Regions from separate parts of the Clostridium sp. RTP31139st1_H3_RTP31139_211217 genome, predicted to be linked through region 1. Evidence: riboswitches for the same ligand, from Rfam matches in the RefSeq annotation. Region 1 holds a riboswitch; the other holds the start of a gene.
The links. Region 1 has a riboswitch for lysine ahead of ABUA17_RS16005 (aspartate-semialdehyde dehydrogenase). Riboswitches for the same ligand answer to the same signal wherever they lie in the genome.
Positions count from the first base shown of each region.

Region 2: it holds a riboswitch for lysine, as region 1 does, so the genes downstream of both, lysA (diaminopimelate decarboxylase) here and ABUA17_RS16005 (aspartate-semialdehyde dehydrogenase) in region 1, are expected to answer to the same signal.

Region 1 is NZ_JBCOAB010000053.1:11,257-19,649, forward strand. It holds gene ABUA17_RS15975 (ABC transporter ATP-binding protein) at 1-911, shown strand, start outside; gene ABUA17_RS15980 (ABC transporter ATP-binding protein) at 911-1,891, shown strand; gene ABUA17_RS15985 (peptide ABC transporter substrate-binding protein) at 1,991-3,646, shown strand; gene ABUA17_RS15990 (hypothetical protein) at 3,679-3,843, opposite strand; gene dapB (4-hydroxy-tetrahydrodipicolinate reductase) at 3,976-4,728, opposite strand; gene dapA (4-hydroxy-tetrahydrodipicolinate synthase) at 4,743-5,621, opposite strand; gene ABUA17_RS16005 (aspartate-semialdehyde dehydrogenase) at 5,632-6,627, opposite strand; lysine riboswitch at 6,778-6,950, opposite strand; gene ABUA17_RS16010 (alpha/beta-type small acid-soluble spore protein) at 7,135-7,386, shown strand; gene ABUA17_RS16015 (class I SAM-dependent DNA methyltransferase) at 7,505-8,245, shown strand; gene hslO (Hsp33 family molecular chaperone HslO) at 8,259-8,393, shown strand, end outside.
Region 2 is NZ_JBCOAB010000016.1:23,139-31,531, forward strand. It holds gene ABUA17_RS08750 (HelD family protein) at 1-1,555, opposite strand, end outside; gene ftsH (ATP-dependent zinc metalloprotease FtsH) at 1,738-3,831, opposite strand; gene lepB (signal peptidase I) at 3,878-4,408, opposite strand; gene ABUA17_RS08765 (DUF3006 domain-containing protein) at 4,396-4,623, opposite strand; gene lysA (diaminopimelate decarboxylase) at 5,189-6,481, opposite strand; lysine riboswitch at 6,701-6,867, opposite strand; gene ABUA17_RS08775 (beta/alpha barrel domain-containing protein) at 7,017-7,691, opposite strand; gene ABUA17_RS08780 (DUF1576 domain-containing protein) at 7,984-8,393, shown strand, end outside.

The sequences.
Region 1 (8,393 bases):
AAGGGGAAGCTCTTGGAGTTGTTGGTGAATCAGGATGTGGTAAGTCAGTAACAATGATGACAATAATGAGGCTTTTAGGAGCAAATGCAAAAATAGATGCTGAAAGAATTTTCTTTGATGATAAAGATATAACAAAACCTACTGAAAAATTGATGCAAACAATAAGAGGAAATGATATGTCTATGATTTTCCAAGATCCAATGACATCATTAAACCCTTTATTCACAGTAGGAGATCAATTAACTGAACATTTAATAAAGCATAAAAAGATATCTAAAAAAGAAGCTAATGAAAAAGCTATTAAAATGCTTGATATGGTAGGAATTCCTAGTCCAGAAAAAAGATTAAAGCAATATCCACATGAATTTTCAGGTGGTATGAGACAAAGAGTTATGATTGCAATGAGCTTAATTTGTGAACCTAAGCTTATTATTGCAGATGAACCTACTACGGCACTTGATGTTACAATACAAGCACAAATATTAGATTTAATGAAAGATTTAAAAAGCAAGTTAGATACATCAATAATATTAATAACACATGACTTAGGAGTAGTTGCTGATCTTTGTTCAAGAATTAATGTTATGTATGGTGGACTTATTGTTGAAGAAGGAACTACTGAGGATATATTCTATAGAGGAAAACATCCTTATACATGGGGACTTTTAAGAAGTGTTCCAAATCCAAAGAGCGAATTAAAAGAAAAATTAATTCCTATTGAAGGACAACCACCAGATTTATTAAAACCACCTGTTGGATGTCCGTTTACTGCAAGATGTGATTATGCTATGAAAATATGTAAAGAAAAACAACCACCACTATTTGAAGTAGGAGAAGGTCACAGAGCAGCATGTTGGTTATGTCATGAAAATGCACCAAAAGTTGAATCACCAATAAGGGGGGAAGAATAATGGAAAATAAAAATGACGTTATTTTAGAGGTTAAAAACCTTTGTAAATACTTCCCTGCAAACAAAGGATTATTTTCAAAGAAGAGCTTTGTTAAGGCAGTAGATAATGTTTCTTTTACAATTAAAAGGGGAGAAACTTTAGGGTTAGTAGGAGAATCAGGATGTGGTAAAACTACTACTGGAAGAACTATTTTAAAGTTATATGAACCAACTTCAGGTCAAATAATTTTTAATGGACAAGATATTACAGGTTTAAGTGAAAAGAAGATGGTATCTTTAAGAAAAAATATGCAAATGATTTTCCAAGATCCATATGCATCACTTAATCCAAGAATGACTGTTGGAGATATTATCGGTGAAGCCATTGATATTCATGGGTTATTTAAAGGAAAAGAAAGAGAAGATAGAATTAGATATTTATTAGATAAAGTAGGTTTAAATGGTAGTCACATTAATAGATATGCTCATGAATTCTCAGGTGGACAAAGACAAAGAATTGGTATAGCAAGAGCATTAGCAGTTCAACCAGATTTCATAGTGTGTGATGAACCAATATCAGCACTTGACGTTTCTATTCAAGCTCAAGTTATAAATATGCTTGAAGAATTACAAGAAGAATTTGGATTAACTTATTTATTTATAGCACATGACCTTTCAATGGTTAAACATATATCAACTCATATTGGAGTTATGTATTTAGGGCAAATGGTAGAAAAAGGTCCAGCAGATGATGTTTATATGAATCCAAAACATCCTTATACTAAAGCACTTTTATCAGCAGTTCCAATACCTGATCCTAAGGTAGCAAAGGCTAATAAAAGAATAGTTTTAGAAGGAGATATTCCATCACCAATAGATCCTCCACCAGGTTGTAGATTTAAAGGTAGATGTAAAGATGCAATGAAGGTATGTTCTGAAATTAATCCAGAATTAAAAGAAGTTGAACCAGGACATTTTGTTGCTTGTCATTTATATAAATAATTAATTAGACTGATTAAATTATAATTTAATCAGTCATACAAAAGTTATCACATTGCAGAAATGCAATTTAGATAAAGAAAAACAAGGGGGAAAATTTCAATGAAAAGTTCAAAACTTAAAAAGTTATGTGCAGTTGTATTAGCTGCAACATTAGCTACTTCTTTATTTATTGGTTGTGGCGATAGCTCATCTAATAGTGGAAGTAGTTCTTCTAACCAACAATTGGTATTTAATTTAGGTGAGGATCCAGAAACAATGGACCCAACATTAAACAATTCTTCAGGTGCTGGAACTATGATTTTAAACGCATTTGAAGGATTAATGGTACTTGATGAAAATGATCAACCAGTAGAAGGTACAGCTGAAAGTATGGAAGTTTCTGAAGATGGATTAGTATATACTTTCAAAATAAGAGAAGATGCTAAATGGTCTGATGGAGAAGCTGTAACAGCAGATAACTTTAAGTACTCTTGGTTAAGAGCATTAAATAAAGAAACAGCTGCTGAATATGCTTATCAATTATTCTACATTAAAAATGCAGAAAAGTTTTATAATGGAGAAGCAACAGCAGAAGAAGTTGGAATTAACGTAATTGATGAAAAAACATTAGAAGTTACATTAGAAACTCCAACTGCATACTTCCCACAATTATTAGCATTTACAACATATGTTCCTTTAAGAGAAGATATAGTTTCTGCTAATCCAGAAGGATGGGCAACTAACCCTGAAACTTATGTTTCAAATGGTCCATTTAAATTAGTACAATGGGATATGAAAGATCAATTAGTTTTTGAAAAAAATGAAAACTATTGGGATAAAGACAGTGTTAAATTAGAATCTTTAACTTTTAAATTAGTTACAGATGATACTACTGCATACTCAGAATTAAAAGCTGGAAACTTTGATATGGTTAACTCTGTACCAACAAATGAAATTGAACCAGGTATAGAAGAAGGGTTAGTTCATGTTAACCCTAAATTAGGAAACTATTACTTTGCAATCAATGTTGGTAAGCAAGATACTTTAAGTGAAGATGTTAAAGAAGTTTTAAACAATAAATTAGTTAGACAAGCTTTAAATCTTGCTATTGATAGACAAGAAATAATTGATAACGTTGGTAAAGCAGAACAAATTCCTGCATATAGCTTTGTTCCACAAGGTATTACAGATGAAAATGGTAATGATTTTGCATCAAAAGAATATTATGATCCATCAGATATGGAAGGAAATATAGCAAAAGCAAAAGAATTATTAAAAGAAGCTGGTTACGAAAATGGTAATGGGATTCCAACTATAGAATTAATGTACAATTCAGAAGGTGCTCATAAAGATATATGCCAAATCATCCAACAAAACTGGGAAGAAATTGGTGTAAATGTTGAATTAACAAACCAAGAATGGGCTGTATTCTTAAATACTAGACAACAAGGTGATTATCAAATTGCAAGACATGGATGGATTGGGGATTATATAGATCCAATGACATTCTTAGATTTATGGGTTACAGGTGGAGGAAACAACGATTGCGGATTTAGCAACGCTAGATATGATGAATTAATTGCTGCTGCAAAAGTTGAAACAGATTCTGCAAAGAGACTTGAAATGTTAAGAGAAGCTGAAGATATATTAATGGATGAAATGCCAATATTACCAATCTATTACTATACAACAGTAACAGCTGCAAACGAAAATGTTAAAGGTGTTAGAATTTCTACATTAGGAAAAATTTCTTTCAAATATGCATATAAAGAATAATTAATCAAAGAGAGTCAAATATGACTCTCTTTTTAATTTCCAGCAGGATTGTAATGATTGCTAGAAACTCCTTCTCTTTTTACAGACTTATGTTTTAAATTTGGATTATGATTATGACCTTCTTCAGTAATTGGAGTTTGATAATTGCATTTTTCCATTCTAGCAACTTTATTATCAGGTTGACTATCTTTTGGCATAATAAAATTCCTCCTAAATATCAATATATAATTTACAAGCTTAGTATATACAAAAGTAATAAGAAATATATATCCAAATCTTTCATAGCAATTTAAAAGCAAAATAAAAAGAGCTACTTTTGTAGCTCTTTTCTATAAACCTAAAACATCATCCATATTGTATAGTCCAGCTTCTGATACTGTAGCCATATACTCACATGCTTTTAAAGCACCGATAGCAAATACATCTCTTGAAATAGCTTTATGAGATAACTCAATAACTTCACCAGTTCCAGCAAATATTACATCATGATCTCCAACTATAGATCCACCTCTAACTGCATGAATTCCTATTTCATTTTTTTCTCTCTTTTTATGCCCATCTCTACCATGAACATAGTGAGTTTCTTCTGAAATTGATTCTTTTATAGTATCAGCTAAAAGTAATGCAGTACCACTTGGAGAATCTAATTTTTGATTGTGATGTTTTTCAATTATTTCAATATCATAATTTCCATATAATAAAGGAGTAACTTTTCTTAATAATGAGTTAATAAGGTTAATACCTAAAGACATATTAGCTGATTTAAATAAAGGTAAAGTTTTACTTTTTTCATTTATTAAATTTAAATCATCTTGATTGTAACCAGTAGAGCAAATTACTAAAGGTTTTTTTGTTCTTTCTGTTAATTCTAATAATTTGTGTAAAGTGCTAATGTTAGAAAAATCTAAAAGAACATCATATTCTATATTAACATCATCTGGTGTAGTGAATACAGGATATTTTTCCTCCTTAGGAAATTTATCAATACCAGCAACAATTTCTAAATTAGGAAATTCACTTACTAAATTAGTAATAACAGTTCCCATTTTTCCACAACATCCACTTAATAGTACTTTAACCATAAAATATACTCCTTCTATACTAATTTGTGTCTCTTTAGTGTATTAACTAAAGTTTCTTGATTTTTGTCATTCATTTTATAAAGAGGCAATCTTAATTCGCCAACATTCATTCCCATAATATTCATAGCTGTTTTTACAGGGATTGGATTTGTTTCAATAAATAAATCGTTAATTAAATCTAAATATTCTAATTGTAAAGCTGTTGCTTTAGAACAATCACCTTCTAAATAATATTTACACATATCATGAATAGTTTTCGGAACGATATTAGCTGCAACAGAAATTACGCCAACTCCGCCTAGTGACATTATTGGAACTACTTGGTCATCGTTGCCTGAATAAATATCAATTTTGCCACCACATAAAGCTTTCATTTTAGCTATTTGACTTAAGTTTCCGCTAGCTTCTTTTATTGCTACAACATTATTAAGCTCTGTAAGTTTTAATAATGTCTCAGCTGTAATGTTCATATTAGTTCTACTTGGAACATTATAAAGTATTATTGGAGTCTTTACAGCATCGTTAATTGCTTTGAAATGCATAAATAATCCTTCAGCATTTGTTTTATTATAATATGGTGTAATAACAAGTAAACCATCAACACCAACACTTTCTGCATAAAGACTCATTTCTATAGAAGTTCTGGTATTATTTCCACCAGTACCAGCAATAACAGGGATTCGTTTATTTACAGTATCAACTGTGAATTTAATAGCATCTTTCTTTTCTTTTTCTGTCATTGTAGTTGCTTCGCCTGTTGTACCACAAACGATAATAGCATCAGTAGATTCCTTTATATGCCATTCAAGTAATTCTCTGAATTTCTCAAAATCTATACCATTTTCATTAAAAGGTGTAATTATAGCTACACCTGAGCCTTTAAAAATTGACATTATATTCCTCCTAAAGCCAGTTATTATTAATTAATACTTCGGCAATTTGTACAGCATTTAATGCTGCTCCTTTTCTTATGTTATCTGCAACAACCCATAAATTCAATCCATTATCTATACTAAAATCACGTCTTATTCTACCAACGTAAACATCATCTTTTCCTGAGACTTCTAACGGTGTTGGATATTTAAGTTCGCTAACATTATCATAAACTGTTAATCCAGGTGTATTTTCAAATAATGTAAATATATCTTCTATTTCAAATGGATTATTTAATTCAACATTAATGCTTTCACTATGGCTATTTAAAACAGGGACTCTTACAGTTGTAGCAGTTATTCTTAAATTTTCATCGTGTAAAATCTTTCTTGTTTCGTTAATCATTTTTTCTTCTTCTTTAGTATAACCGTTATCTAAAAATACGTCTATGTGAGGAAGACAGTTACCAGCTATTGGGTATGGGAATTTTTTAGGAGCAACTCCATTTAAACCATCTTCTAAATCAGCTATACCTTGCATTCCTGCCCCTGAAACAGCTTGGTATGTTGAATACACAACTCTTTTTATTCCATACTTATCTAATAAAGCTTTTAATGGTACCATTGCTTGAATTGTAGAACAATTTGGGTTAGCAATAATTCCATTATGATTTTTTAAATCCTCAGGGTTAACTTCAGGAACAACTAAAGGAACGTTTTTGTCCATTCTCCAAGCACTTGAGTTATCTATAACAACTGCTCCATATGATGAGAAAATAGGAGCAAATTTTAAACTTGTATCTCCACCTGCTGAAAATAATGCAATGTCTATTTTCTTATTTTTGATATTTTCTTCACAAGTATTTTCTACTATATATTTTTGACCTTTAAATTCTAAATAAGATCCTGCTGATCTTTGAGAAGCAAAAAGATATAGATTTTTAATAGGGAAATTTCTTTCCTCTAATATTTCTAAAAATTTTCTACCTACATTACCAGTACTACCAACAATTGCAACATTGTACATTTTGGTTCCCCCTTTTTTACTCTTAATATTTGCATATATAAATTTAATAATAGAAAATATTCTGTCCAAATTTAGGAAGATTAAATTTACTATTAAAAAAACCTTGAGTTATCACTCAAGGTATACTGTACATATAAATACAAAAAATCCTTAAATGATAGCTCACCACATAAAAATGTGACAGAAATATGCATATTATACATACCCCCAGTTATATAGCTGTAAAGCTTAGGCTATATACTTCGGCGATAAATCCTTTCCTATTATTTTAACACGCTTAAATCCATAATAATACTCTTAAGTACCGCACCTCTATCTATTTATAAACTTATATGATTTAGATTATACCTTTTATATACAAAACTTTCAAGGAATATTTAGTAATTTATTCATATATACTTAATTTTATTATATGAATGTATTACAAAATTGTAACAGCGTATTTTGTATAAATATAAAAGATATAGGAGAAAATATTTTTATAAATTTTATATAGGGGGAATTTTCATGAGTAAAACACCATTAAAGAAGATAATAAAGTCAAAAATTAAGACTAATAAAGAACTTACACCACAAGAAAAAATGCGTGAAAAGATAAAATATGAAATCGCAGAAGAATTAGGCTTAAGTGAAAAAGTAGATGAGTGTGGATGGGGAGGATTAACTGCTGAAGAAACAGGTAGAATAGGTGGAATTATGACAAAAAGAAAAAAAGAATTAAAGTTACCAACTAATGATCAGATTTTAGGAAGAAAATAATGGATTGACTTAATATTTAGTATCATAGTAATATAAAACATAGAAATTTATTTTTTTGTATTATAATTTACATTATTATAAGATTTTCTCACAATTTAATGAAGTGAGGGGGGATATTATGGCTTATGGAGAATTTGCAAAGATATATGATGAATTAATAAATGAAGATATAAATTATGATGAAATGGTAGATTGTATATTAAGAATTTGTAATGAAAATAATATAGAATTTAATGATTATTTAGATATAGCATGTGGTACAGGTAATGTTACAGTAAGAATAGCAAAACATTTTAAAAATATTTACGGAGTAGATTTATCTGAAGATATGCTTAGAGAGGCTTTTGATAAGTTAAAAAGTGAACGTATTAAAGGTAAGATAATCTGTCAAGACATGACCGAGCTTTCTTTAAATAGAAAGTTTGATTTAATTACTTCGGTATTAGATTCTACAAATTATGTAACAGATATAGAGGGTTTAAAAAACTATTTTAAAGGTGTATATGAACATTTAAAAGATGACGGATTATTTATATTTGATGTTAATTCGTATTATAAATTATCAGAGATACTAGGTAATAATATTTATACATATAGTGAGGAAGATGTTTTTTATACTTGGGAAAATGTTTTTGAAGATGACTTATTATCTATGTTTTTAACTTTCTTTGTTAAAAAGGGAGAATTATATGAAAGATTTGAAGAAGAACATCTTGAAAGGGCTTATAAAGAGTCTCAGTTAGAAAGTATCTTAGAAGAGTTAGATTTTAAGCTTATTAATAAATTTGATGGATATTCTAATGATAATGTACAAGCAAATAGTGAGAGAATAGTATATGTTGTAAAGAAAATTCAATAGTTGGAGGTCAAATATGAGCGATAAAATAATTAGAGCAGTAGCTAAAGATGGAATGGTAAGAATAATTGCAGGAACAACTACTAATTTAGTAGAAGATGCAAGAGTTATACATGAATGTACGCCAGTAGCTTCAGCAGCATTAGGGAGA
Region 2 (8,393 bases), on a different contig from region 1:
CTCCAACTATAGTGTAGCTTCTACAACCTGTTAATTCTTTTAATACAATAAATTGAAGCATGCTATAATCTTGAGCTTCATCAATTACTATATGCTTAATTTCTTGACTAACTTTTTTACCATCAAGTTTAATCATTAAATAAAGTATTGCTGGTAAATCTAAGTATGATAAGTTTTGAGTCTTAGTAAATTCTTTATAAATGTCTACAATACTTTCATTATCTATCCATTTAGCTAAATTGTTTTTTTGAGTCATAAGTTCTCTAACAATTTCTCTAATTCTTATCTTTCTTTGGAACTCTATATTGTTTTGTTCAATTACTAATTGTTCTTCTGAAAGAGCTGATAATTTTTCTTTTACCTCATTATTTAAATTTCTTACTAGTTCATCTCTCTTATCTTTAAGCTTTGAAGTAATAATTCTCTTTATCTTTTGACTTCTTCTAAATAAAGGCATGTATTTATAATGTTTTTCAAATAACTCGTTAATTTCTTCTACTGAAACTACTTCTTCATCAAAGAATTTAGCAGGTTTAAAATTAAAGTAGTTAGCCTCTAATTCGTCACATTTTTCATCTAAAACAGTTATAAATTCTTCCCCGCCCTTATATTTTATCTCACTTATTATTTCTTCATTTCCATTTAGAACTTCTTCTAAATAAGCTGTAATATCAATTACTGGTTCATGTAATCCAATTTCATTTATTGCAAAACTAGCAAATGTTTGTTGATTAACATTACTTTCTCCTAAAGTAGGAAGGACATCCCCTATATAATCAATAAATATATCATTAGGTCCTAATATTAATACTTTATCTCCTAATTGTTCTCTAAAATTATATAAAAGATATGCAACTCTATGAAGTGCTATTGTTGTTTTTCCTGAACCTGCAACTCCATTAACAACTACAACTTTCATTCTTTCTTCTCTTATAATTTCATCTTGCTCTTTTTGGATAGTCATAACTATATCCTTAAGCTTTTCCCCAGCATTTGAAGATAAAATCATTTGTAAAATATCATCTTTAACATCTACATCAGAATCAAAGCAGCCCTCAAGCTTACCTTTTTTAATAAGTATTTGTCTTCTAGCTAATATATCAACTGGAACTTCCCCCTCTGGAGATTTATAACTAGTATTTCCTAATGTTCCTTTATAGAATAATGAAGCAACTGGTGCTCTCCAGTCAACTATTGCTGCATCAAAGCTTCCTTCCGGAGTTAATCCATATCTTCCAACATAAATTTCTTCAGCATATCCATTATCCTCAAAATTAACTTTACCAAAGTAAGGAGATTCTTTTAACTTTGTAAATTCAGCTAACTTTCTATCTATAGTTCTATACATTTCCTCTTTGACATATCTCTCATGGTCAAAGTATTCCATTACTTTATCTTCATCATCTCTATATTCTTCAATAAACTTCTTTCTATACTCTAATATGTAATCTGCAACATCTTTTCTTTTTTGTATGTAATTTAATATTTCTTTACTTAATAAATTAAGAGTATATTCTAAATTTTGTTCTTCTTGTAAAAATTCAAATTTATTCAAAGCTCCACGCACCCCTTCGGTTAGTTAATAGTTAATAGTTTTGAGTTAAAAGTATATTTATAGTTAAGAGTTTAAAGGAGTTAAGCTATAAAATAATAGCTTAACCCCTTATTAATTATACCTATTTATAATTTATCTTTTAGTTTATTTTCTGAGTTTTAATATACTTTTTAAGCCTTATCTTAGTCTTCTTTAGTTTCTTCCTCAGACTCTTTTTCTTTGTCCATATCTAATATAACTTCATCATTAGAAGATGATTGTTTCATTATATCTTCTTCTTCTTTTTCAACAGCTTCAATAACTTCTTGTGCTACTTTAGCATCTTGTAAGTCTTCTGAAATTTCTTCTGAAACTTCATCTGCCTTTTTTTTGTTATTTTCAAGCTCTCTGCTTTTCTTTTCTTCTTCTCTCTTTTCCTTTAATTCTGGATATTTTTCATATACAAACTTAAAGAATTCATCTCCGAAAATAGTTTCTTTTTCTAATAAGTATTCAGAAATCTTATCTAATAAATCTCTATTTTCTCTTAATATTTCTCTTGCTTTTTGATGGCACTCTCTAATTATAGATAAAACTTCTTTATCTACTAAAGTAGAAGTTTCTTCACTACAATTTCTAACTGCTCTACCATCTAAGTATCTGTTTTGAACTGATTCTAAAGCCATCATATCAAAGTTATCAGTCATACCATAAATAGTAACCATATTTCTTGCTGTTTGAGTTGCTCTTTCAATATCGTTTGAAGCTCCTGTAGATACAAGATTAAACACTTCCTCTTCTGCAGCTCTACCACCAAGCATAACCATTATTTGGTTCATTAATTCTTCTTTAGAAACAAGGTATTTTTCCTCTTCTGGAAGTTGCATAGTATATCCTAATGCACCCATTGTTCTTGGAACTATTGTAATTTTATGAACTGGATCTGTTCCTTCTAAAAGTCCAGCAACTAATGCATGCCCAACTTCATGGAATGCAACAACTTCTCTTTCTTTCTTAGAAAGAATTCTATCTTTCTTTTCTTTACCAGCAATTATAACTTCAACTGCTTCTTCTAAATCTTCTTGAATAACTGTTTCTCTTCCACTTCTAACTGCTCTTAAAGCTGCTTCATTTACTATATTAGCAAGGTCAGCACCTACAGCACCTGGAGTTCCCTTTGCAACTGATTCTAAGTTAACTTCTGGTGACATCTTAACATCCTTAGAGTGAACATTTAATATTGCAATTCTTCCTTTTAAGTCAGGTCTATCAACAATAACTCTTCTGTCAAATCTACCTGGTCTTAAAAGCGCTTTATCTAATATTTCAGGTCTATTAGTTGCACCTAAAATAACTATTCCTTTTGATGTATCAAATCCATCCATCTCAGTAAGTAATTGATTTAAAGTTTGTTCTCTTTCATCATTACTTTGCATTTGATTATCTCTACTCTTACCTATAGAATCAATTTCATCTATAAATATTATACAAGGAGCCATTTTTTCTGCTTCTTTAAATAAATCTCTTACCTTAGCTGCACCCATACCAACAAACATTTCAACGAAAGTTGAACCTGAAACTGAAAGGAATGGAACCTTTGCTTCACCAGCAACAGCTTTTGCTATAAGAGTCTTACCTGTCCCTGGAGGCCCTACTAAAAGAGCACCCTTAGGCAATTTAGCACCTATTTCTGTATATCTCTTAGGGTTATGAAGGAAATCTATTATTTCTGTTAATGATTCTTTAGCTTCATCTTGCCCTGCAACATCTTCAAAACTTACTTTTATATCTTTTTCAACATATACTTTGGCATTACTTTTACCCATGCCACCCATGCCCATTGGACCTCCGCCCATTTTTTTAGACATTTTGTTAAATATAAATCTAACCACAAAGAACATTATTACTAATGGAAGTACATTTAATATAATAAAGTCCATCCATACAGATTGTTGCTTTGTTATTTGAGGATAATACTGTACGTCATTATCTATTAATAATTGTATTAAATCTGGATTATCTGCATTTCCTGTATAAAGAACTTTACCTTTCATATCACTTGAATCTTGAGGTGTTATTACAAGTGCTGTCCCATCTACAGTAACTTCTTTAACTTCCTTATCTTTAACCATTTGAACAAATTCATTATATGAAATTTCCTTTGTCGTTAACATTTCCTTAGCTGTCGAAAATGAATATAAAAACAAGAAAGCTACTACAACATAAATTAATAAGAACTTATTATTGTTATTCTTCTTCTTTTCTCCGCCTTTTCTATTGTTCACATTATTATTCATACTTTTTTATTTCTCCTACTAACTCTTAATGTCTTTTTATAAGCTCTTATTCTATTTTTCCAAAGTCTTTCCATGGATATACCTTTATTTGAGCTTTACCTTTTATTTCACTACCATCAATATATGGATCATTCCAATATCTAGAATCTAAAGACCAATATCTATTATCTCCTAAAAAGAAATACTTACCTTCTGGCACTTCAAATTCACCTGTATAATTATCTGCGGTTCCTATATAGTTTTCTTGAAGTGTTTCTCCATTTACGCTAACCACACCATCTTTTATAATAACTTTATCACCTGGTAATCCTATTAGTCTTTTAATCATATCTTCATCTTTTTCTTCCGAATGAAAAACTACTATCTCACCACGCTTAAGCTTTTCTGGATTATAAACTCTGCTAACAAACAATCTATCACCAACATTTAATGTTGGAACCATAGATTCTGATGGAATTTTAACCTTAAAAATTAAAAACCTATTAATTAAAAATGCTAATATTACAGCTACTACTATTGGTACAATCCAATCATTAAAAAAGTTCGTTTTTTTTACATCTTGGCTCACTCTTCCCACATACCTTTCATTAAAGCATTTATATTACTTTTTCGCTCTTTAGTTGCGTCTTCATTTACCTTAAATGAATTATCATCAATCTCAACTACTACATCGCCTTCACTAGGTTTAGTATCAAACAAATTTATATCTATTAAGATTATACCCTGTTTTTCATCTTCTAAAACAATAGAATTTCCTTCTATTCTGTCCACTATAAATTTCTTTTTTCCCATACTAATACCCTCTGTTTATTAATCTTTATTTAAGATGTAAAGTCAATAACAAGTAAATAAACTATATACTTTAAATTTATTTATATTGAAACTTACCATAATTTCAATAACTGCTTATAAGTATATCACATTTCATTAATAACTAATAGTATCACTCTTCATTATATAGTGTTATTATGTCATTTCTGTTACAAAAAATTTAATGTTATATTAAAATATTAACTATTAATACTTTCAAAGTATTTAATTTATAATACTGATTCAAAATATTTATATACTTAAATATAATTAAAAAATTTTAAGCTATAAAATAAAAATAACATTGTTAGTAAGATTAATACAAGAGAAACTTAAAGCGAAAATATTTTTAGCTAACACTCTTAGTAAGTGACAAGCTTAATAACTGACAGGTAGCAAATGACAAGTGTAGAGTTTAGGAATAAATTCAGCTCAACCTGAATTTAAAAACAAAATAGCCTAAATCATCTCCGATGATTTAGGCTATTTTTTAAAGAAACTCCTAAGGAGTTTTTAATTCAACTCTTAACTATTAACTCTTAACTACCTAAACTTCTAGCTCTAAAAGTTCCTCATAACTTTGTCTCTTAGATACAAGCCTTACAACTCCATCCTTAATAAATACAACTGGTGCTTTAGGATTTTTATTATAATTACTAGACATTGAAAATCCATATGCTCCTGTTGAAAATACAGCTAATATATCTCCTATCTCTGGCTTTTGTATACAAATATCTTCAATAAATATATCTCCTGATTCGCAACACTTTCCTGCTATTGCAACCCTAGTATTAGCTTTTTCATCAATTTTATTAGCTATAGCCATTTCATACTTAGCTCCATATAATGCAGGTCTTATATTATCAGTCATTCCTCCATCTACAGAAACATAAGTCCTAACACCTTCAATATTCTTAATTGCTCCAATTGTATAAAGTGTTATACCTGCATTTCCAACTATTGACCTTCCTGGTTCTATAGTTAGTATTGGTCTTTCTATATTTAATCTTGAACAAACTTCATCAACTTTATTTAATATTACCTCACAGTACTCCTTTGGTTCTCTTGGTTTATCTTCATCAGTATAATGTATACCGAATCCACCACCTAAATCTAATTCAGGTATTATATGTCCTGTTTGGTCCTTAATTTCTTTCATAAAATTCATCATTATTTCAACAGCATCCTTATAAGGTTCTGTTTCAAATATTTGAGATCCTATATGGCAATGTAAGCCCTTTAAATTCAGATTTTCACAATCTAAAGCAAGTTTTACTGCATTCATAATAGTTTCTCCAACAGGTGCAAATCCAAATTTTGAATCTATTTGTCCTGTTTTAATATAATCATGTGTGTGAGCTTCTATTCCAGGGGTTAATCTTAAATAAATATCTTGCTTTATATTATTTTTTCCAGCCTCTTCATTTAGCATTTTCATTTCATCTAAATTATCTACAACAAATCTTCCAACCCCAAGTTTAACTCCTAATTCAATTTCTCCTCTGCTTTTGTTATTTCCATGAAAATACACTTTATTTAAAGGAAATCCCGCTTTATATGCTGTAAATAATTCTCCCCCAGATACTACATCTAAATAAAGTCCTTGCTCATTTACAAGCTTACACATTGCCTTTGTTAAAAAAGCCTTCCCTGCATATGCAACTCTATTATGATTCTCTTTACACTTAAAATTATCATAATAACTTTTGCATGTGCTAATTAATAAATTTTCATCCATTACATATAGCGGTGAACCAAATTCTTTAACTAAATCACTACAGCTAATTCCTCCTATACATAATTCATTACTTTCAATTTCCATTGCCCCAAATAATTTCATTGTTATACCTCCAAAATATTATTAATTAGGAGTTAGATATTATAGACGTCATTAATAGGTTATTCACTAAAACTACTTTTGTTATCCATATTCACAAACTACCAATTTATAAAAATAATAATAAAAAACTACCCCTATAGAAAACCTATTGAGGTAGTTTACTTATTAAAATGCAATTTTAATTCAAAAATAAATTCAATTCCCTTGATTGAATAATTGCACCTTTTTAGCACTCCACTTTCGTGACAGTTATACATATATTCTATGCATACCCAGAAATAACTTTTTGCATAAATTATTCCTTCGGCCATCATACCTTTCATAAATCATCTTAGCTCGCCAGCTCCTATTTACTACTCTTTATAAACAGCACCTCTAACATAGGTATTCTATTAAATTTTCTCTTAAATAATTAAACTCACTTTTCTCTGTTATGCTTAAAAGTTTCATTCATATATCATATGTACATCGTTATTAATATGATACCATATTAATTGAATTATTCAACCATATTTTATTTTTTATTCCATTTTAATTATTCACTTCTATATTTATCCATAAGATTACTCATAGTATCACCATTTGCTGGTGGTGTATAAGTTATTGCATTTGCTCCTGCTTCTATTGTTTTTCTTATTGTTTCTTCATTTGGCCCTCCTGTAGCTATAACTGGAAAATCTGGGAACTCGTCCTTTATCTTTTTAACTATCTCTGGAGTGTTTTTACCACCTGAAACATTTAATATAGTAGCTCCTGCTTCTATTCTTTCTCTTATATTTTCGTGAATAGATACTACCGTCACTATTAATGGTATATCTATAGTTTCTTTAATTTTTGAAACAACCTCATTTGACGTAGGTGAATTAACAACTACTCCCATTGCCCCTTTAAACTCTGCATCTAATGCTAAATTAACAACTCTTTTACCTTGAGTTATTCCTCCTCCAACTCCACAAAAAACTGGTACATCTGCAGCCATTACTAAAGCTGCTGTTATTAACGGTTGAGGAGTAAATGGATATACAGCTATAATAGCATCTGCATTTGTATTCCTAATAATTGCAACATCAGTTGTAAATAATAAAGATTTTATTCTTTTACCAAATATTTTTATTCCTGAACAATCTCTAATACATGAAGGTACTTCAATAACATGACTTCTTAAGATACCTTTTATTTCAGGTACAGTTTTATGCTTTTTAATCTCCATCTTAACACTCCTATTACTTGTTTTATAAATATAATTATACTAGTTTAATTCAAGATTTAAAGAACTTTAAAACAAATTGAACTAAAAGTTAACACTTTATATATAAAAAACAAATAAAATTTGATAAAATATTAATAAATATGCAATATAGTATTTTATGTTAGAAGTAACTTCTTTTCCTAACGTTGAATGAGCACATTGTATTTATTTTCTATTAACTAGCTTTTAAATTAGGAATATTAGTTCACTTCAATATATTTAAAATTTATAATTTGACTTATGAGGTGTTTTAATGAAATCTTTTAAAAATTATTATCCCCCATATGTAATCCTTTCCTTTTTGTATTTATTATTCATTATTTTTGCATTCTTCTTAGCTTCTCCACTGGAAATCTATCAAGGATTAAAAAGAATAATATTTTCTTCTGATATACTAATAACAGATTATATGGAACTTGGCGGAATTGGTGCCGCTTTAGTTAATGCATCATTAACTAGTTTATTATCCATTTCACTTTTAATGATTAACGGTATTAAACCTAATGGGTCAACAATTATGTCTTTATGGCTTATGACTGGCTTTTCTTTTTTAGGTAAGAACATTTTTAATATATGGCCTATTATTTTAGGAGTTTACTTATTCTCAAGATATCAAAAGGAACCTTTTCTTAATTATATTTTAGTAGCAATACTTGGGACTAG